Regions from separate parts of the Mesorhizobium sp. M2A.F.Ca.ET.042.01.1.1 genome, predicted to be linked through region 2. Evidence: predicted binding sites of a transcription regulator. Region 2 holds the regulator's gene; each other region holds the start of a gene.
The links. The regulator LexA, encoded in region 2, represses DNA repair genes until DNA is damaged. The targets are predictions, from matches to a motif close to TGTTCNNNNTGTGTTCNG.
Positions count from the first base shown of each region.

Region 1 (2,583 bases), on a different contig from region 2:
TTTCTTGAAAATCGGCACCTCGGGCCTCTGCGTTCGGCGGCTGAGACTTCAGTCCGAACAAGGCCTCGGACCGTCGCCCGAAGGCCGGAACAATCGCTTTCGGCTGCCGTTGCCCGGCCATCAAAATCGGCGGAGGGAGAGAAGACACGGCCTGCTGACGGTTCCGCCTTTTTGACTGGTCGTTCCAACTGCTCCTTCCAAATTCAAGGTAGAATCAGGCCTCGAGGTCCATCGGCTGATGGCCGGGCTGCTGGTGCCAAAGCACCTGGCGATAATCCGTCAGTTCGACGACCTGCGTGCAGACCGGACAGATGTAGCTGTCGCAGCATTGGCGAAGCGCCGGCGACCCGCGGCGAGCGGCAATGACCGGCGGACGCGAATAGGCTTTGACGGCTTGATCAAGCATGGTTTCCTCCTGGTGGTTGTCGATTGTCCCCGCCCAAGGTCCTCCCCCCTCGCCGGCCATGTCGCGCCGCCGCGGCGCTTGGCCAGCGCTGGAACAGGTTCGGCATGATGCTGATGGGGGAACGCACGAGGCCGCGATGATATCGCCTTGATTGTTGCCGAGGTCGCATCGAATTCTCCCTGTCGGGCGAAAACGGATGGGTCCCTCAACCACCGCCGTGCCAGCGCGAGAACAGGAAAGCAGCGGCGACAAGGTTCCGCATTAACTTCCGATAAGGCGCCAAAAAAATCTTTCAAATTCTTCGAGCGCCGGGAGCGCTCAATATATTAGCAGACCCTCATAATAAGGTGTATGAATCCGGTTGCGGTCGCAGATGATCGCAACGTCAGGCGCCGCTTCACATGGGAGGGAAACCACGTGTAGCCCGGCAGCCGCACGATCTCGACACGCGTCTTGGCGGGCGCGCGGACCGCCTCCTGTGAAGTTCGCACGATCTCCTTCACGGGTGATCGTGCAAGCTGACCTCTACCCGCGGCTGTGGCTTCAGGTTGTGGAAACTTGCACGCTCAAGCGTGGCGGCTTGACAGCGAGCTTCTTTTGTTCTCTTTATGTTCTACTAATTCCCCTTACAAAAGACGCAGCTAATGCTGCAATGCCACACAAATGGCCATGGGAGCGCGCGATGGCCGCCACGAATAACGCCGCGGCCGCCACCATTCTCCATGCCGATCTCGACGCCTTCTACGCCTCGGTCGAGCAATTGCTCGACCCGTCATTGCGCGGCAAGCCGATCGCCGTCGGCGGCGGCGTGGTGCTGGCGGCTTCCTATGAAGCCAAGGTGTTTGGCGTGCGCGGCGGCATGCCCGGCCGCAAGGCGCGCGAGCTCTGCCCGCAGCTCATCTTCGTCGGCGGTCATTTTTCGGAGTACCAGCGCCTCGGCGACGCCGCGATCAAGGTGCTCGACGATTTCACGCCGGTGGTCGAGCGCATCTCGATCGACGAGGCCTTCGCCGACGTCGCCGGCTGCACGCATCTGTTCGGGCCGCCGCAGGAGATCGCGCGGAAAATCCGCGAGCGCGTGAAGGCCGAGCTCGGCCTGCCGATCTCGATCGGCGTGGCGCGGACAAAGCACCTCGCCAAGATCGCCTCGCAGGTGGCCAAGCCCGACGGGCTGGTGGTGGTCGAGCCCGGCACCGAGCTCGCCTTCCTGCACGACCTACCCGTTACGCTGATGTGGGGCGTCGGCCCGGCGACCAAGGCGAGGCTGGCCGAGATCGGCGTCGAGACCATCGGCCAGCTGGCGCGCACTCATAGCGGCGCGTTGGAGCGGCTGATCGGCCACGCCGCCGGCCAGAAGCTCGCCGCGCTCGCCTGGAACCGCGACCCGCGCAAGCTCGAGACGCATCGCCGCGCGCATTCGGCCGGCGCGCAATCGGCGCTTGGCAGGAAGCCGGCGGTGCCGCGCGTCTTCGTGCCGACGCTGCTGCATCTGGCCGATCGCGTGGCGAGCCGCCTGCGCGCCAAGGACCGGCCCGGCCGAACGGTGACGGTGCGGGTGCGCTTCGCCGATCTGCGCGCCGTCACCCGCTCGGTGACGCTGGAGCAGCCGATCCAGGCGACAGTGATGCTGGCCGAGATCGCCGAGGAGCTGGTGCGCGGCGTGCTGGCCGCCCATCCGGGCGAACGGGAAATCTCACTGCTCGCCATTTCGGTCTCGCATCTGGAGGAGCATGCCGAGCTGCAGCTCGAACTGCCGCTCGGCCTGACGGATGAGAAGCGGAAGCCCGGCAGCAGCAAGGGTCTCGCCCGCTTCGGCGCCGACCGCGCCATCGACAAGATCCGCCAGCGCTTCGGCAAGGAAGCCGTCGGCTACGGCACGGTGGCGCTGGAAGGCCCGCGCTCGGTGCCGGATGGATTCAGGGAACTGGCCGAGAAGGAGCTGTAGAGGTTCTCAATCCGTCTCCAACACTGCCCAGTCCAGCCGCATCGTCGCGCTCATCGTTTGCCCATCGTCGAGCACCGTCAGCCCCTCGCCATGATGCGCATCGACCGCGTGCGAGACCGGCTCGAAGCAGAAGAAGCCGGCATCGGGCGACGGCGAATAGAGGATGTAGACGCCAAGCTCCGGCGAGACGGTGAGCGTGACCTTGATCCCGTCCTCGAGCTGCACGATCGAG
Region 1 is NZ_RZRX01000447.1:47-2,629, reverse strand. It holds gene EOA23_RS33430 (hypothetical protein) at 215-406, opposite strand; gene dinB (DNA polymerase IV) at 1,089-2,351, shown strand; partial or broken gene EOA23_RS33420 (aldose 1-epimerase) at 2,358-2,583, opposite strand, start outside.
Region 1: dinB (DNA polymerase IV) is a predicted target of LexA. The motif match lies at 1,005-1,022, and genes of this name have one in related genera.

Region 2 (13,330 bases):
GCAGTGGAAAACGACTCGACGAGGTAGAGGCGACGGGCGCTGGTGTCGATCACGATGGTACCCGGCTCATAGCCGGTGAACGTGACGTCCTGCGGCACGAATTCCGGCTTCACCTTGAAGGGCCGCTTGGCGTCCTTCTTGGCCAACGCCGAATCGAGCGCGCGTGTCTCTGGCAGATAGCTGATCGAGGACACCGAGGCGCCGCCGAACAGGCCTGCGAACAGCCCACCGCTGCTCGTCTGCTTCTGGCCGGGCTGCTCACTGCGCAATTCACCGTTGTTGCCGGTGGCGGTAATGTTCATGGCTTCCGCCGGGATCGGCTCCTCGGCCTTGACCGGAACGAGCGGCGCTATCGGCTCCAGCGGCGCAAGGATGTTGGTGGTCTTCTTGGCCGGTTTGGCGTCGGCGACTTCAGATGCGGCCGCCCCGCCGCCCTTCTTGGCGAGCCATTCCTGGCGCGCCGCGTCTGCCTTGGCCTTTGCCGCCTCGCGCATCGCCAACTTGCGAGCCTCGAGCGCCTTCTGCTTGGCGGCTTCCTTGTCGGCCACGATCTTGGCCTCGAGCTTGCTGATCTGCGCAAGGTCGTCCGAAGTCGGGTTTTTCTTCTTCTTGAGAAGCCTCAGCTGCGATGCGTCGCTCTTGGCGGCGACGACCGGAATTGCGTCGGTCGTCTCTACCGACGGGGAAGTGGCCAGGTTTGCCGGTCCGGCAAAGGCCGCGGAGCCCATGCCGAGGACGGCACAGACTCCCAGGAGGATGAAGCTGCGAAGCTGCATGGCGAAGATCCGATTGTCAAAAGCAAGTTGCCCACGGCATCGCCCGGCGCCCCCCAAGGACGCCGATAAAGTGCCGCGGGCAATCTATAATCGATTAGCCGTCATCGCCTCAAGCTGAGGCAGGCGCCACGCCCGGTTGAATCTTTGTGATCGGACGCGCATTTGCCGCGACTGTGTTCAAAGAACCACAGATCGCGGCCCGGTTTCCTTGGCCGGCTACTGGTTCGGAACCTGCGGCGTGACCGGCAAGGTGACGCCGTTGGCTGCAGGCGCCGGCGCAGCCGGAGCAGCCGTTGTCGCCGGAGCCGGCGCAGGCGCCATGGTGCCGTTGGCAAGAGGCGTCGTGGTTGTCGTACCGCCCGACGGAGCTGCGGGAGTCGTACCGCTGGCCGGAGACGCGGGCTTGGAGGTGCCCACCGGCCCATTGGAACCCGGCAGCTGGTTGAGCACGCCGCTGCCCTGGCTCGACGTCGCAGGCCGGTCGAGAATGTCGATCGGCTTCTCGCCGTAACGGGCAAGGATCGACAGCGCCAGCGAAGTGACGAAGAACGCAGCCGCCAGGATCGCGGTCGCGCGGGTCAGCGCATTGGCAGCGCCGCGCGCCGTCATGAAACCGGAACCGCCGCCGATGCCCAGACCGCCGCCTTCGGAGCGCTGCAGCAGCACCACGCCGACAAGGGCGAGCACGACCATGAGGTGGATGACGATCAGTACGGTTTCCATAATTTATCCTGGCGAGGCCAAGCGCTGCCGCGCATACGACCGGTGTTTTGGAGGCGGCTCCTTACAATGCTTTGGCGGCATTTCCAAGCCCGTGGCCGGGAATATGGGAAGCAATGCGGCCAATACAACGATTTATGCCGCTGAAGCCGAGGTGACGGTCTCTAGGAGATATTCATGTAGGCTTCCGCAATCGCGAGGAAGTCGGCCGCCTTCAGGCTGGCGCCGCCGACCAGCGCGCCGTCGACATTCTCGACGCCGAGCAGTTCCACCGCGTTGGACGGCTTGACCGAGCCGCCATAGAGAATGCGCATCCTGGCCGCGGCATCGCCGAGCAAGCCGGTCAGCTTGCCGCGGATATGCGCATGCGCCTCGGCGACGTCGGCCGCCGTCGGGGTTAAGCCGGTGCCGATCGCCCACACCGGCTCATAGGCAATGATGGTGTTCGCAGCGGTAGCGCTGGTCGGAACTGATCCTTCGAGTTGGCGCGACAGGACATCGAGCGTGGCGCCAGCCTCGCGTTCGGCGCGCGTCTCGCCGATGCAGATGATGGCCACCAGCCCTGCCCGCCAGGCTGCCGATGCCTTGGCATGGACCGTCGCATCGTTGTCGCCGAACAGTTCGCGGCGCTCGGAATGGCCGACAATGACGTGGCTCGCGCCGGCGTCCTTCAGCATCTCGGCGGAAATCTCGCCGGTAAAGGCGCCGTTCTCCTTGGGATGGCAATCCTCTCCACCGGCCCGCACCGGCGTGCGCGACAGGATCTCGGCGGCGCGCTGGAGCAACGTCGCCGGCACGCACACCAGCGCTTCGGTCTCGGCGTCGAGGCCGCTCATGAACCCGTTGCCAATCGACCGCAGCTCGTTGAGCGAGGCGCTGGTGCCGTTCATTTTCCAGTTGCCGGCGACAAGGGGGCGGATTCCAGGGGTCATGGGACGCGTTCTCCGAGCGACATTAAGCAGCGCCCTCACTACCAAAATCAGGTCACAAAGCAATCGACAGTGGACCGGAAGGGCGCTATTGCGCTTGTTTCAGACTCGGCGCATGCGAAAATGCGCAAAACTCGGAAGTATGCATGCTTGGTATATTGAGAAGCGCGGCGGGTACCTGGGTCGCGAAGGCGTTGCTGTCCTTGCTGGTGGTGAGTTTCCTCGCCTGGGGCGCCACCACACGCATGGTGGGTGGCGTGCTGGGCGGTCATCACGCGGTGATCACCGCCGGCGGCACCGAGGTCTCGATCAACGAGTACCGCCTCGCCTATGATCGCCAGCTCAGCCTGCTTTCCCAGCAATATGGCCAGCGCGTCACCCAGGAACAGGCCAAGCTGCTCGGCGTCGACAACCAGGTGCTGGCGCAGCTCGTGTCGGGCGCCGTGCTCGATGAACAGGCGCGCAAGCTTGGCCTCGGCCTTTCCAAGGACCGGCTGGCCGAGCTGACGCGCGAGGATCCGGCTTTCAAGGGCCCGAGCGGCCAGTTCGATCGCCGGACGTTCGAATACCTCCTTCGCCAGCTCAACATGCGGCCCGAGGATTATCTCAAGAACCGCTCGCAGGTGGCCGTGCGCCAGCAGATCGTCGAGGCGATCTCCGACGGGCTGAAAGTGCCGCAGACCTTCCTCAAGGCGGTCTCGCTCTATCGCGGCGAGGACCGCACGATCGACTATCTGGTGCTGCCGAAAACGCTGGTGCAGCCGATCGAGGCGCCGTCCGACAGCGCCCTCAACGCCTATTTCGACGCCAACAAGAAGAACTACGCCGCGCCGGAATACCGCAAGTTCTCCTATGTCCGGCTGGAACCGCAGGACATCGCGGACCCGTCGGCGGTGACAGACCAGCAGGTGAGCGAGGACTACAAGAAGAATATCGCGCGCTACACGACGCCCGAGATGCGCACCATCGAGCAGTTGGTGTTCAAGACGCCGGATGCGGCCAAGGCGGCTTTGGATTCGCTGAAGGCCGGCGCCACCTTCGACAAGCTCGTCACCGCCGAAGGCAAGACGCAGGCCGACACGCTGCTCGGCACGCTGTCCAAGGACAAGATCGCCGACAAGGCGGTCGCCGACGCGGCCTTCTCGCTCAATGCCAACGAGGTGAGCCAGGTCGTCCAGGGCGCTTTCGGTCCCGTGCTCCTGCGCGTCACGGAGATCAAGCCGCAAGTCGTGAAGCCGCTTTCGGAAGTGTCCGCTCAGATCCGCAAGGACCTGGCGCTCGGCGAGGCAAGCCGTATCCTGCTCGACGTGCATGATAGTTACGAGGATACCCGCGCCTCGGGCGCCTCGCTTGCCCAGGCCGCCGACAAGCTGAAGCTCAAGGTCGTCACCATCGACGCCATCGACCGCACCGGCCAGCGGCCGGACGGCACCGTAGTCAACGACCTGCCGCAATCGGCCGATCTCATCAAGTCGGTGTTCGCGGCCGAGCCCAATACCGAGAATGAAGGCCTGACGACCGCCGACAACGGTTTCGTCTTCTACGAGGTGCAGTCGATCACGCCGGCGCGCGACCGCACGCTGGATGAGGTCCGCAAGAAGGTCGTGGCCGACTGGACGGAAGCCGAGACCGACAAGCGGCTCGACGCGAAGGCGCAGGAGCTCGAGAAGCGCCTTAAGGCCGGCACCACGCTCGACGTCATCGCCGGCGAGCTCAAGCTCGAGAAACAGACCAAGCGTGGCCTGAAGCGCGAAGCCGACGACGCCGATTTCGGCAAGGAGGGTGCCGCGGCCATGTTCGGCGTCGGCGAAGGCGGCACCGGCCTGATCCCCTCGCCCACCGGCGACGGCCAGATCCTGTTCAAGGTCGCCGAGGTCTTCGAGCCGGCCGGCGCCGACGGCAGCACGGTGCCGGACGAGGCGCAGAAATCCTTCGGTGCCGGCATGTCCGACGACCTGCTCGACCAGCTGGTGGCGCAGCTGCAGTCGCAATATGACGTTCGCATCGATCCGAACGCCGTTTCGCAAGCACAGACACGATGAGCGCGCTGAAGACACATATCGCCAAGGTCGCCACCGGCACCGCGCTTTCCTTCGAGGAAGCACGCGAGGCGTTCGACATCATCATGTCGGGCGATGCGACGCCCGGCCAGATCGGCGGCTTCCTGATGGCGCTGCGCGTGCGCGGCGAGACCGTGGGCGAGATATCCGGCGCGGTCGCCACGATGCGCGCCAAGATGCTGCGCGTCGAGGCGCCGCAGGGCGCCATCGACATCGTCGGCACCGGCGGCGACAATTCGCACTCGGTCAACATCTCGACTGCTTCGGCCTTCGTCATCGCCGCCGCCGGCGTGCCGGTCGCCAAGCACGGGAATCGCGGCCTGTCCTCGCTGACCGGCTCCGCCGATGTGCTGACGGCGCTGGGCGTCAGAATAGATATCTCGCCGGAAATGATCGGCCGCTGCATCCACGAGGCCGGCGTCGGCTTCATGTTCGCGCCGGCGCATCATCCGGCGATGAAGCATGTCGGGCCGACCCGCGTCGAGCTTGGCACGCGCACCATCTTCAATCTGCTCGGACCGCTGTCGAACCCCGCCGGCGTCAGCCGCCAGATGGTCGGCGTCTTCCTGCCGGAATGGATCATGCCGGTGGCCGAGACGCTGAAGGCGCTAGGCGCCGAGCACGCCTGGGTCGTCCATGGCGACGGCTATGACGAGATCACGACCACGGGCGAGACGCAGGTTGCGGAGCTTGCCGGCGGTGAGATCCGCACCTTCACCCTGACGCCGGAAGCCGTCGGGCTGAAGCGGCACACCAAGGAAGAGCTGCGCGGCGGCGACGCGGCCTACAACGCCAGGCAACTGCGCGATATGTTGGGTGGCGCCGCCGGCGCCTATCGCGACACGGTGCTGATGAACGCCGGCGCCGGTCTGGTTGTGGCCGGCAAGGCGACGACGCTTGCCGACGGCATCGCGGCGGCAGCGCAAGCGATCGACAGCGGCCGCGCCCTTGCGGTGCTGGACAAGCTCGTCGAGATTTCGAACGGATAAGGCCTTGTCGGACATCCTGCGCAAGATCGAAGCCTATAAGCGCGAAGAGATCGCGGCGGCGAAGGCGAAAATACCGCTGGCCGAGATCAAGGCGCGGGCAAAGGATGCCGGTGGGACGCGCGGTTTTTTGGCGGCGCTCGAGGCGAAGCGAACAGCGGGGAGCTTCGCGCTGATCGCCGAAATCAAGAAGGCCAGCCCTTCCAAGGGGTTGATCCGTGCCGATTTCGATCCGCCGGCGTTGGCCAAGGCCTATCAGCAAGGTGGCGCCGCGTGCCTTTCGGTGCTGACCGACGCACCGTCTTTCCAGGGCGCTCCGGAATTCCTGACGGCCGCGCGCGCAGCGGTGCGCCTGCCGGCCCTCCGCAAGGATTTTCTGTTCGATCCCTATCAGGTCCATGAAGCACGCGCCTGGGGCGCCGATGCGATCCTCATCATCATGGCGAGCGTCGACGACGCGCTGGCCAGCGAGCTCGAAGCGACCGCCTTCGAGCTCGGCATGGACGCACTGATCGAGGTGCATGATGAGAATGAGATGCAGCGCGCGCTTACTTTGTCTTCGCGGCTGATCGGCATCAACAACCGTGATCTCAGAACCTTCCAGACCAGCCTCGACGTTTCGGAGCGCCTGGCCGCCATGGTGCCGGCGGATCGGCTGCTGGTCAGCGAGAGCGGCATCTTCACGCATCAGGATTGCCGCCGGTTGGAGAAGAGCAAGATCGGTACTTTCCTCGTCGGCGAGAGCCTGATGCGGCAGGCTGACGTAGCTGCCGCGACCAAGCTTCTGCTGACAGGCAAGGCAGCGGCCGAGGCCGTTTGAGAATGCCCGCCCTCACCCACCTCGGCGCCAAGGGCGAAGCCAATATGGTCGATGTCGGCGACAAGGCCGAAACGACCCGTACGGCAATCGCCGAGGGTTTTGTCTCGATGCGGCCCGAAACGCTGGAGATGATTCTGGCCGGCGACGCCAAGAAGGGCGATGTGCTGGGCACCGCCCGCATCGCCGGGATCATGGCGGCGAAGAAGACGCATGCGCTGATCCCGCTTTGCCATCCGCTGCTTCTGACCAAAGTGGCCGTCGAGATCGAGCCGGACCATTCGCTGCCCGGCCTCAAGGTCACAGCGCTCGCCCGCGTCACAGGCAAGACCGGCGTGGAGATGGAAGCGCTGACCGCCGCCTCGGTCGCCTGCCTCACCATCTACGACATGGCCAAGGCGGTGGATCGCGGCATGGTGATTTCCGGTGTCCGGCTGGTCGAGAAGACCGGCGGCAAATCCGGTGACTACAAGGCGGATGCCTGATGGCGCTGGTACCGGTCGCCGAAGCGCTCGCGCGCCTGCTCGACGGCGCAGCGCCTTTGCCGGGCGAAAGCATTCCGCTGGCGGACGCGGCCGGGCGGGTCCTGGCGGAACCGGTTGTGGCGCTGCGCACGCAGCCGCCCTTCAACGCCTCGGCGATGGATGGTTATGCTGCGCGTTCCGCCGACGTCGCTTCAGCGCCGGCGCAACTGGAAGTGATAGGCATGGCGCCTGCCGGGCGCGGCTTCTCCGGAACAGTCGGCGAAGGCCAGGCCGTGCGCATCTTCACCGGCGCGCCGCTGCCTGAAGGCGCCGACACCATCGTCATCCAGGAAAACGTCCGCGACTTAGGTGGCGGCAAGATCGAGGTGATGGAGCCGACCGCCGAAGCCCGCAATGTGCGCCGCCGCGGGCTCGACTTCGGCGAGGGCGATGTGCTGCTCGAAAAAGGTCGCTTGCTCGATGCGGCGGCTCTTTCGCTGGCGGCCTCGGCCAACCACCCTGCCTTGAATGTCGTGCGCCAGCCGCTGGTCGCGATCATCGCCACCGGCGATGAATTGCTGCCGCCGGGCAGCGCGCTCGGCCCAGATCAGATCATTTCCTCCAATGGCTATGGCGTTGCCGCCGCCGCCCAGTCGGTCGGCGCGCGGGCGCTCGATCTCGGCATCGCCGCCGACCGCAAGGAGGCGATCGCCGCGCTGGTCAGGAAAGCGGTCCAGGCGGGCGCCGATGTCATCGTCACGCTCGGCGGCGCCTCGGTCGGCGACCACGACCTGATCCATGACGTGCTGACCGGGGAAGGCATGCGGCTCGACTTCTGGAAGATCGCCATGCGCCCCGGCAAACCGTTGATGTTCGGCCGGCTTGGCAATGTCCGCTGCATCGGCCTCCCAGGCAATCCGGTGGCCAGCATCGTCTGCTCGCAGCTCTTCCTGAAGCCGCTGCTTGCCCGGCTCGGCGGCCGCAATTTCAGGCAGGACGTGCGAACGGCCAGGCTGGGCGCCGCGATGCCGGCCAACGATCTCAGGCAGGACTATGTTCGCGCCGTGGTGCGCGAAGACGCCGGCACGCTGGTCGCGACGCCTTTCGGCATCCAGGACTCCTCGATGCTCAGGATGCTCGCCGACGCCAACGGCCTGATCTTGCGCGAGCCCTTCGCGTTAGCCGCGGAGGTTGGCGCCGAATGCAGCGTGCTTATGCTGCGCTGATAGATCGACAACGCCGGTCGTTCATAATCGGCGACGTCGATAGTTATTCGTCCACCAGCGTTCGGGTCAGGGGATGCTCCGGATCTGCGAGACCATCGACGACGTTGAAATGATGCCGATCCGGCTCGACAACTGACTGGGCAGCGGCGCCAAGCCCGGTCCAGATGTTGGCGAGCAAGGCGCTCTGGCGCAGGAACTCCGAGCGCTCGCCACCGCCGACCCAACAGGTGATGCGGGTTCCTTGCACGGGCCGCAGCAGCGCCGGGCTTTCGCTCAACGCTTCCCGCTCGTCGATGTTCAGCGTCTCGTTCAAAGCCGTGAACATCAACGGCCGAAGGTCGTGCAGGCCTGAAATCGAAACGACCATGCGTATGCGTTTCGCCACCATGGCGCCCAGCGGCGAAGTCGTCGTCACCATCCGGCTGGCGAGATGTCCGCCGGCCGAGTGACCGGTCAGCATCAGCGGGCCATCGACCATGGCCGCCGCCTTGCCGATCGCGGCCGCGACTTCATTGACGATGCCGCCGATCCTGGTCCGCGGGCACAGCGTATAGGAAGGCATGGCGACGGCAAAGCCGCGACCGACAGCGCCGGCGGCCAGATGCGACCAGGATGTCTTGTCCGATTCCATCCAGTAGCCGCCATGGATGAACACGACGAGCCCCTTCGATGCGGCAGGCGGAAGGAAGAGATCGAACCGGCTGCGCGGCGCCTCGCCATAGACGATGTCGAGCCGCGCCCTGCCCTGCGCCAACAGCTTTTCGCGAAATGCCTGAGCTGGGCCGTCCCAGGCCGCCGGCCAGCGGTCGCCCCCAGCGATGTTCGCGCCGTTGGCGTAGGCGTCATCCCAGTCGACAATGCGGTGTCCCAGCACCGGCCCCTCCCGCGATCAGATCGATTTCGAGTTGTCTTTGTTCGGCATGCCATTCGAAGTCAGGTGACGGCCTCCTTGATCGCATAGCGCGCCTCCTGCCAGGCGCCCGTGCGCAGGATGTCTTCCAGCACCTCGACGGCGTCCCAGACGTCCCGGTAGCCGACATAGAGCGGCGTGAAGCCGAAACGGACGGTCGACGGAGCGCGGAAATCGCCGATCACGCCACGCTCGATCAAGGCGCGCATCACCTGGTAACCATGCGGATGGGCGAACGACACCTGGCTGCCGCGCTCGGCCCCGTTGCGCGGGCTTTCCAGCTGGAGACCGAAAGCGCCGCATCTGGCTTCGACAAGCCGGATGAACAGATCCGTCATCGCGACGCTTTTCTCGCGCACGGCCGTCATGTCGACTTCGTCCCAGAGATCCAGCGAACCTTTCAGCGCCCGCATCGACAACACCGGCTGCGTCCCGCACAGGAATCGCCGGATGCCTGAGCCGGCGGCATAACCCTGCTCGAACGCGAAGGGCCGGGCATGGCCCCACCAGCCGCTGAGCGGCTGGCTGATGTGGGGATGATGGCGAGTGGCGCCGTAGATGAAGGCCGGCGCGCCCGGTCCGCCATTGAGATATTTGTAGGTGCAGCCGATCGCGAAATCGGCATTCGAGCCATCGAGATCCACCGGCAGGGCGCCGGCCGTGTGGCAGAGGTCCCAGACGATCAACGCGCCAGCGTCATGGGCCTTGCGGGTCAGGGCCGCCATATCGCGCAACCGGCCGGACTTGTAATTGACGTGGTTGACCAGGATGACCGCGACACGGTCGTCGATCAGTTCCTCGATCGTCGGCGCATCGACGCCTTCGAGCCGCAGCACCGTGCCGGGCCGCGTCGAGGACACCCCCTCCGCCATGTAGAGGTCGGTCGGAAAGCTGTCGCCTTCGGCGACGATCACCGGGCGGTCCGGTCGCATTGCGAGCGCCGCATGCAGGACCTTGTAGATGTTGATCGAGGTGGTGTCGCATACCACAGTCTGGCCAGGCGCGGCGCCGATCAGACGCCCGAGCCGGTCGCCCAGCTTGACAGGCATGTCGAACCAGCCGGCGGTGTTCCAGGCACGGATGAGATCCTGCGCCCATTCCTGCTTCGCGGCCGTCTCGATCTCGTTGAAGACATTGATTGAAGCAGCGCCCAGCGAATTGCCGTCGAGATAAATCACCCCTTCCGGCAGGACGAAGCGATCGCGCAAGGGGCGCAGCGGGTCCGCGGCATCCATCGCCTCGACCTCGGCAAGATCGGGAATTCCCCTCATTGTGCTACCGCCTCCATTTCGACCCAGGCCGCTACATCCCTCCGGCGGCCAACGGTTGTCCCATCACCGTCCGCAACCCGGCAAGAACCTTCTGTCCTATGTTAGCTGGTCCATAGACGGCAAAGGCTGAGGATCGGAATCGTAGCCAAGGTTGGCATTTTGAGTTCGTTTCGTTCACGGTACGGCACATGGTTGCGTCAGCTGACGGGATCCCTTCAGCACCTTCGCGACGATGTCGGCTCTCAATTTCAGCATAAGGAGAATTGCAAAATCGAGCGGAATCAATGACACAGCCCAACCGGTGGCGGCCGGGCAGCGTCCGATGCAACATTCTTTCGGCAGCCTTAAGAAATTCATTAAACTTTAAACGGTTGCGGAACACAACTGGAACAGATAGTGTTTGTTCTGGGTTTGTTTTTCTGATTCTGGTTTCGGAACCCGTGGGGGCCGCCAATGCTGACGCGCAAACAACATGAACTCCTGATGTTCATCCATGAACGCCTGAAGGAGAGCGGGATCCCTCCATCCTTCGACGAGATGAAGGAAGCGCTCGACCTCGCCTCGAAGTCCGGCATTCATCGGCTGATCACGGCGCTGGAAGAACGCGGTTTCATTCGCCGGCTACCGAACCGGGCGCGCGCGCTGGAGGTCTTGCGCCTGCCCGACTCGATCGCGCCCGGCCTGAATGCCGCGAAGAAATTTTCGCCAAGCGTCATCCAGGGCGGTCAGGGCAATCTAAGCCGCCAGGTCAAGCCGGCAGCGCCCTCGCGTACGCCGACACCCAGCAATGATGACGACGCCGCTTCAGCGGTGTCCATTCCGGTGATGGGCCGCATCGCCGCCGGTGTGCCGATCGACGCCATCCAGCACCAAACGCATTCGATCTCGGTCCCGCCAGACATGATCATGGGCGGCGAGCACTATGCGCTGGAGGTCAAGGGCGACTCGATGATCGAGGCTGGCATCTTCGACGGCGACACCGTCATCATCCGCAACGTCAGCACGGCAAGCCCGGGCGAGATCGTGGTGGCGCTGGTGGATGACGAGGAGGCAACGCTCAAGCGCTTCCGCCGCAAGGGCGCCTCGATCGCGCTGGAGGCCGCCAACCCGGCCTACGAGACCCGCATCTTCGGGCCGGATCGGGTCAAGGTACAGGGCAAGCTCGTCGGGCTGATCCGCCGCTACTGATCCGGCTGCGAGGGCTTGGCCCTCTCAGGCTTTTCATAAGGTGGCAGTCCCCTCGCTTCGCGGGTATATTTGCGCTGCTCGTGCCAGGGCCGATATGGCTTTTCGACCGCATATTGGATGGCTGCTCGCGCTGTTGCCGATTGTGGATCGAAGAAGACGGCGGCGCTGCCGTCACGCGCCAGTTGGCGCTTGGTGACGACAAGCACGCGCTGATCCCAACAGGGATTGTAGGCCGTCGCATCGTTGATGACGATGAGGTCGGCAAAACCGCAGGCGGGCCGTGCGCTGTCGCGGTTTTCGGCGAGCGCGACGATCGCGCCGGAAGGATGCCGGCCAATGCAGAGGTCGCCGGTGCAGTAGAAGGGCGAGCCGGGCGGCAGGTCGACCGGGTCGGCGATATCGAGAGCGTCCTTGGCGAATGTCTCGGGCGGCACGATGCCCTCGGCCTTCAGCGCCCGCTTCCAATTGTCAGTGGTGAACTCGTTGGAGCGTTCGCGGTTGACGGCAAGCTCGCCGCCGCCGATCGGCATCGCCACGAGATGCGCGTCCTCCGAGATCAGCACGTCCGGGGTGCGCACATGCGGGATCGCCAGCAGCGCGGCGAGCGCGAAGGGCACAGCGGCGAGCCTCAGCCAGGTGGTGGCCATGGTCGCGATGACGAGCGCGATTGTCGCCAGCAGCACCGACTGGATCGAGATCAATCCCACGGCATCGACGGGCGAGCGCTCGGAAATCCATGCCGAAATGGCGATCATCGCTGTCAGGCCCTTGCCCATCACATAGAGGAAGGGACCGTCGAAGCCGAACGGCATGGCGAGCGCGCTCAACACGGCGAACGGCATGACGATCAGCGAGACGATCGGCATGACCGCCAGATTGGCGAGCAGGCTGAGCGGCGACACGCGCTGAAAATGCCAGATCGCAAACAGCAATGTCGCGCTGCCGGCGACGAGCGAGGTCACAGCGGCGCCGCCCACGCCAACCGCCAGTTTCCGGGACAGGAACCTCAGGAACGAACGCTTCACCGGCGGCGCGGTCGTTTTGCCGGCGCGATAATCGGCAAAGCCGGCATAGGCGCCGACCAGGGCCGCGGTGGCGGCGAAGGACATCTGGAAGCTCGGGCCGACCACTTCATGTGGCGAGACAAGGATGACGGCAATCGCCGAGATCGCCAGGTTGCGCATCGTCAACGCCGCGCGGTCGAAGAGCACCGCTACAAGCATGACCGCAAGCATGATGAAGCTTCGCTCGGCCGCCACCACGATGCCGGAGATGCCGAGGTAAGCGGCGATCGAGGCCAGCGCGATCGCCGCGGCGTATTTCTTCACCGGGCGGCGGGACGAGAAATCGGGAAACAGCGCGAAGGCGCCGCGCAGCAGGAACATGATCGTGCCGGCCACCAGCGCCATGTGCAGGCCGGAGATCGAGATGATGTGATAAATGCCGGTCCGTCGCATCGACTCGTTAATCGCTTCCGGAATGCCCGCGCGCACGCCGACAATCAGCGCCGCCGCGATCTCGCCCTCTGACCCACCAATGCTGCTCCGAATGTGGTCGGCGATCCCTTCGCGCGCGTTTTCTATGGCCGATGCAATGCTTGCGCCCAACGGCACCCCCGTCGACGCAGACGGAGTCGGCGCAATCAGCTTTGGATCGCCCAGGAAAAAGCCGCTGCCGCCAATGCCGGCAAAATAGCTGTCGAAGGAAAAGTCGTAGCTGCCCGGCCGGACCGGACCGGTCGGCGGCAGCAGCTTGGCATAACCGGTCAGCATCGATCCGGCGGTCATGCCGGGCGGGATCCTGCGCGCCGACAGCCGAACGCGGTCCGGCGCGTAGCGCAACGTCGGGTGCTCGGTGGATATCAGATCGATGGTCAGCCGCACACGGCCATTGGCCATCGCTTCGGCGGTGACCAGGCGGCCGGTCAGCCGGGTCTGGATTTCGGACCCCAGCATCGGCGTCGCCATCCGCCAGGTCTCCACC
Region 2 is NZ_RZRX01000064.1:312-13,641, reverse strand. It holds gene EOA23_RS12315 (L,D-transpeptidase family protein) at 1-776, opposite strand, end outside; gene secG (preprotein translocase subunit SecG) at 993-1,499, opposite strand; gene tpiA (triose-phosphate isomerase) at 1,661-2,428, opposite strand; gene EOA23_RS12300 (peptidylprolyl isomerase) at 2,572-4,467, shown strand; gene trpD (anthranilate phosphoribosyltransferase) at 4,464-5,474, shown strand; gene trpC (indole-3-glycerol phosphate synthase TrpC) at 5,479-6,291, shown strand; gene moaC (cyclic pyranopterin monophosphate synthase MoaC) at 6,294-6,773, shown strand; gene glp (gephyrin-like molybdotransferase Glp) at 6,773-7,978, shown strand; gene EOA23_RS12275 (alpha/beta hydrolase) at 8,022-8,852, opposite strand; gene kynU (kynureninase) at 8,912-10,159, opposite strand; gene lexA (transcriptional repressor LexA) at 10,613-11,347, shown strand; partial or broken gene EOA23_RS12260 (ComEC/Rec2 family competence protein) at 11,341-13,330, opposite strand, start outside.

Region 3 (5,254 bases), on a different contig from region 2:
TGCCCTTGGTGTCGCCTGGCGGCGGCACGTCCGCGCGCGGGATGAGCTTGGACGTGAACGCCAGGTAGGTCGGCATGCCGAACATCACCTGCCGCACCGGATCGACCGCGACACCGCCCCAGTTGAAGACGCCGAAATTGCCGGGATAGATCAGCGAGCCCTGCAGCGAGGGCGGCGTGTAGCGGCCCTCATAGCGCAATTTCTTCAACTCGATCCGGCAGGCCAGCTGATCGAACAGGGTGATGCCCCACATGTCGGCGCCGGTCAGCGGCTTCGGATTGAAGGAAAGGTCGGAGGCCGGCTGTGTCGGCGAGGCATGATCGCCCTCGATCGCGCCGCCGGGGGCCGGCACGTCCTTGACCGGAATGATCGGCTCGCCCGTGCGCCGGTCGAGCACATAGAGGTCGCCCTGCTTGGTCGGCCCGACCAGCGCCGGCACGATGCCGTTTGCCGTCGTGATGTCGACCAGTGACGGCTGCGCCGGCACGTCCATGTCCCACAGATCGTGATGCACGGTCTGCCGCACCCATCGCAATTGCCCGGTGTTGAGGTCGAGCGCGGTGATCGAGGAGGAGAACTTCTCGACATTGGCGCTGCGGCCCATGCCGAGCTGGTCCGGCGTCTGGTTGCCGAGCGGCACGTAAAGCAGCCCGAGCTTCTCGTCAGCGCTGGCGGTCGACCACATGTTGGGCGAGTTGTGTGTGTAGGTCTGCCCGGCGGGCAGCGGCGTCGTCACATCCGGATTGCCGGAATCCCAGTTCCACAGCAGCGCGCCGGTGTCGACGTCGAAGGCGCGGATGACGCCCGACGGCTCCTCGGTCGAGTAATTGTCGTTGACCGCGCCGCCGACGATGATCTTGCCGGCGACGATCAGCGGCGCCGAGGTCGAATAGTAATAGCCCGATTTCGGATAAGGCATATTGGCCATCAGGTTCAGCGTGCCGCCCTCGGCGAAGGACGGACACAACTGCCCGTTGGTGGCGTCGAGTGCGATCAGGCGAGCGTCCGAAGTCGGCAGGTAGACGCGCTGCGCGCAGGGCTGGCCGGCGGCGATCTTGGCATCGGCATAATAGGACACGCCGCGGCAGGTCTGGTGCTGGCGGTTGTTGTCGAGCTTGATCTTGGGATCGTAGCGCCACTTTTCCTTGCCGCTCGCGGCATCGATGGCGATGGCGAAGTTGTGCGGCGTGCAGATGAAGAGCGCGTCGCCGATCTTCAGCGGCGTCACCTGATAGGTCGTTTCGCCGATATCGTCGGGGCCTTTCACATCGCCGGTGCGGTAGGTCCAGGCTGGCTGCAACTTGGCGACATTGTCGGGCGTGATCTGGTCGAGCGGCGAATAGCGCTGTCCGAACGGCGTGCGGCCGTAGAAGTGCCACTCGCCGGCCGGCATGTCGCCGCCGAGATTGGCCGCCGCCGCCACCTTTTCGGTGCCGAGCGTGCCGGCGATATCGTGCGGATCGGCGGTCATCGAGTAACCGGCGACAGCGAGCGAGGCGAGCACCGCCAGGATTAGCGGCGCGCGGCCGTCGGGACCGCGCAGGCCCCGCCTTGCCCATGGGGTCAAAAGCCACAGCGCGATGAGCACGATGACGCCGCCGCGCGGACCGAGCTGCCACCAGTCGAAGCCGATCTCCCAGACTGCCCAGCACAAAGTGGCGAGCACGAACAGCGCGTAGAGCCAGAGCGAGGTCGATCTGCGCCTGAAGAGCAGCCAGGCGGTGATCAGGAAGACCAGGCCGGCGATCAGGTAGTACCAACTGCCACCCAGCGCGACGAGCCAGATGCCGCCGCCGCCGAGAATGAGACCGATGAGGAAGAGGACGAGGGAGGTGATGGTGACAGCCAAGACGGTGCTCCTTCGACTGTTGCGCGCATCAAGCAATTCCAGGAAAAGCGTGAAGCGTCTTTCCGTCCGGAACTGCGTCAAACAAGATAGAGCAGCTTGCGGGGTGCGACAGGCCCCGCCCTGCCGGCAGCTTTCCCCTCACCCGCTCCGGCTGTCAAGTTGATCCGGGACACGCGAAACTAGAACAAAACGTAGACAGTTCTGGTCTTTCGCTCCCGAATCACTACATTCGGGGGCGATGTCGGGCTTTTCCGAAGACATGCCTTTTTTCGATGAACCGAATGCGCGGCCGGCTGCGGCCCCGTCCGGCATAGCCGCGCGCGCCATGGCGGCGCGCAGCGGCCAGAACAGCGCGCCCGATTATCTGAAGGGCCTGAACCCGGAGCAGCGGCTCGCCGTCGAGACGACCGAAGGCCCGGTCCTGGTGCTGGCCGGCGCCGGCACCGGCAAGACGCGCGTGCTCACCACCCGCATCGCCCACATTCTTGCCACCGGCAGGGCCTTCCCGTCGCAGATCCTGGCCGTCACCTTCACCAACAAGGCCGCGCGCGAGATGAAGCAGCGCATCGGCCACCTGATCGGCGAAGGCAATGTCGAGGGCATGCCCTGGCTCGGCACCTTCCACTCGATCGGCGTGAAGCTGTTGCGGCGCCATGCCGAGCTTGCCGGACTGAAATCGGATTTCACCATACTCGACACCGACGACGTGGTGCGGCTGATCAAGCAGCTGATCCAGGCCGAGGGGCTGGATGACAAGCGCTGGCCTGCCAAGACCTTCGCCCAGATGCTCGACAACTGGAAGAACAAGGGCCTCGGCCCCGACGAGATTGCGGAAGGCGATGCGCGCAGCTTCGGCAACGGCAAGGGCCGCCAACTCTACAAGGCCTATCAGGAACGGCTGCAGACGCTGAATTCCTGCGACTTCGGCGACCTGCTCTATCACCCGATCCGCATCTTCCGCGCCTATCCGGACGTGCTGAAGGACTATCACCGCAAGTTCAAATACATACTGGTCGACGAGTACCAGGACACCAACACCGCGCAGTATATGTGGCTTCGCCTCCTGGCGCAGCGGCCTCAATCCTCCCCCCCTGAGGGGGAGGTGTCCGCGAAGGGGACGGGGGGGGTCGCCGCAGAAGGCACCGCCAAAACGTCGAGCACTGCCGCGAGGACCCCACCCGACCAGGCTTCGCCTGGCCACCCTCCCCTCAAGGGGGAGGGAAACCGGCGCCCCGCCACCGTAAACATCTGCTGCGTTGGCGACGACGACCAGTCGATCTATGGCTGGCGCGGCGCCGAGGTCGACAACATCCTGCGCTTCGACAAGGATTTCCCGGGCGCCACCATCATCCGGCTGGAGCGCAATTATCGCTCCACCGCGCATATCCTGGGCGCCGCCTCCCACCTCATCGCCCACAATGAGGGCCGCTTCGGCAAGACGCTGTTCACCGACCGCGACGACCCCGAGGACGACAAGGTACATGTCCATGCCGCCTGGGACTCGGAGGAAGAGGCGCGCGCCATAGGCGACGCCATCGAGGCCTATCAGCGGCAGAAGCATAACCTCAATGACATGGCGATTCTTGTGCGCGCGTCCTTCCAGATGCGCGCCTTCGAAGACCGCTTCATCACGCTGGGCTTGAATTACCGCGTCATCGGCGGTCCGCGTTTCTATGAGCGCCTGGAAATCCGCGACGCGCTGGCCTTCTTCCGCGTCGTCGCCAACAGCGGCGACGACCTCGCCTTCGAGCGCATCGTCAACGTGCCGAAGCGGGGGCTCGGCGAAGCCACCATCCGCCAGATCCACGACACCGCGCGCGCCATGCGCGTGCCGATGCTGGAGGCTGCGGCGACGCTCGCCGAAAGCGACGAGCTGAAGCCCAAGCCGCGCGCAGCACTCCGCGAGGTGGCCGCCAATTTCGAGCGCTGGCAGAAAGCGCTGGAAACCACCCCGCACACCGAGCTCGCCGAGACCATCCTCGAAGAGAGTGGCTACACCGACATGTGGAAGAACGACCGTTCCGCGGACGCGCCGGGGCGGTTGGAAAACCTCAAGGAGCTGATCCGCTCGATGGAGGAGTATGAATCGCTCCGCTCCTTCCTCGAGCATGTCGCGCTGGTCATGGACGCCGAGCAGAATGCCGAGCAGGATGCCGTCTCGATCATGACGCTGCATTCGGCCAAGGGCCTCGAATTCGAAACCGTTTTCCTGCCCGGCTGGGAGGAGGGCCTCTTCCCCCACCAGCGCGCGCTGGACGAAGGCGGTCGCTCCGGCCTGGAGGAGGAACGCCGGCTTGCCTATGTCGGCCTGACGCGGGCGAAGAAGAACCTGCACATCTGGTTCGTCTCCAACCGTCAGATCCACGGGCTGTGGCAATCGACCATCCCGTCGCGCTTCGTCGACGAGCTGCCGGAAACCCATATCGACATCGCCGAAGGCGGCAATAGCTACGGCGGCTACGGCAATCCCTATGGCGGCGACGCTTTTGCATCGGGACGCGGTGGCGGCCGGCAGAATCCTTACGGCGCCTCGCGCTTCGACAATGTCGGGGCGAAAGACCAGGGCAGCTTCTCCAACACCTATGCCACGCCCGGCTGGCAGCGCGCCCAGGCCAACCGCACCGAAGCGACCGACCGCAACTGGGGCACCCGCTCCGGCCATCAGGTCGAGCGCATCGGCTATGGCGAGACGGATAGCGGCTACGGCGCCGGCCGGACTAGTGTGAAGGGCCGTACTATCGAGGGCGAGCTGGTCGCCAAATCCGTCGCCGACACGCCATCCGCCTTCAATGTCGGCGACCGGGTATTTCACCAGAAATTCGGCAACGGCAACATCGCCGCCATCGAAGGCAACAAGCTCACCATCGACTTCGACAAGGCCGGCCAGAAACGCGTGCTGGACGGGTTTGTCGCGCCGGTGTGAGCGGTCTCCTCACCTGTACCTTGCCTGGTTCCATTTATGGCCGAGCAGCGACAGGATGATAATTAGCCCGTTGAAGAACTGGACGTAGAAGCCGCTGAGGCCCGCCGCCACCACGCCTGTCTGGATGAACGACACGGTGACCGCGCCGATCGCACCGCCGACGACGGTGCCGATGCCGCCCCAGGTCGGCGTGCCGCCGACGAATACCGAGGCGAGCACCGGCAGCAGATAGCCGTCGCCCGCCGTCGGCCACCAGGTGAAGTTGATCATCACCGAGAAGGTGCCGGCGATCGCGGCGCCTATGCCGGTGAAGACGAACACTTTCACCCGTACGAGCTTGACGTCGATGCCCATCTGCTTGGCGCTGTCGGGATTGTCGCCGACCACCTTCACCTGCGCGCCGAAGCGGTGCCGGTTGAAGAGCAGCGCCGAGAACACGACGAAGGCTATCGCCCAGAAGATCTGCACCGGGATGCCCCAGA
Region 3 is NZ_RZRX01000319.1:254-5,507, reverse strand. It holds partial or broken gene EOA23_RS30510 (glucose/quinate/shikimate family membrane-bound PQQ-dependent dehydrogenase) at 1-1,849, opposite strand, end outside; gene EOA23_RS30505 (UvrD-helicase domain-containing protein) at 2,088-4,772, shown strand; partial or broken gene EOA23_RS30500 (ABC transporter permease) at 4,782-5,254, opposite strand, start outside.
Region 3: EOA23_RS30505 (UvrD-helicase domain-containing protein) is a predicted target of LexA. The motif match lies at 2,030-2,047, and genes of this name have one in related genera.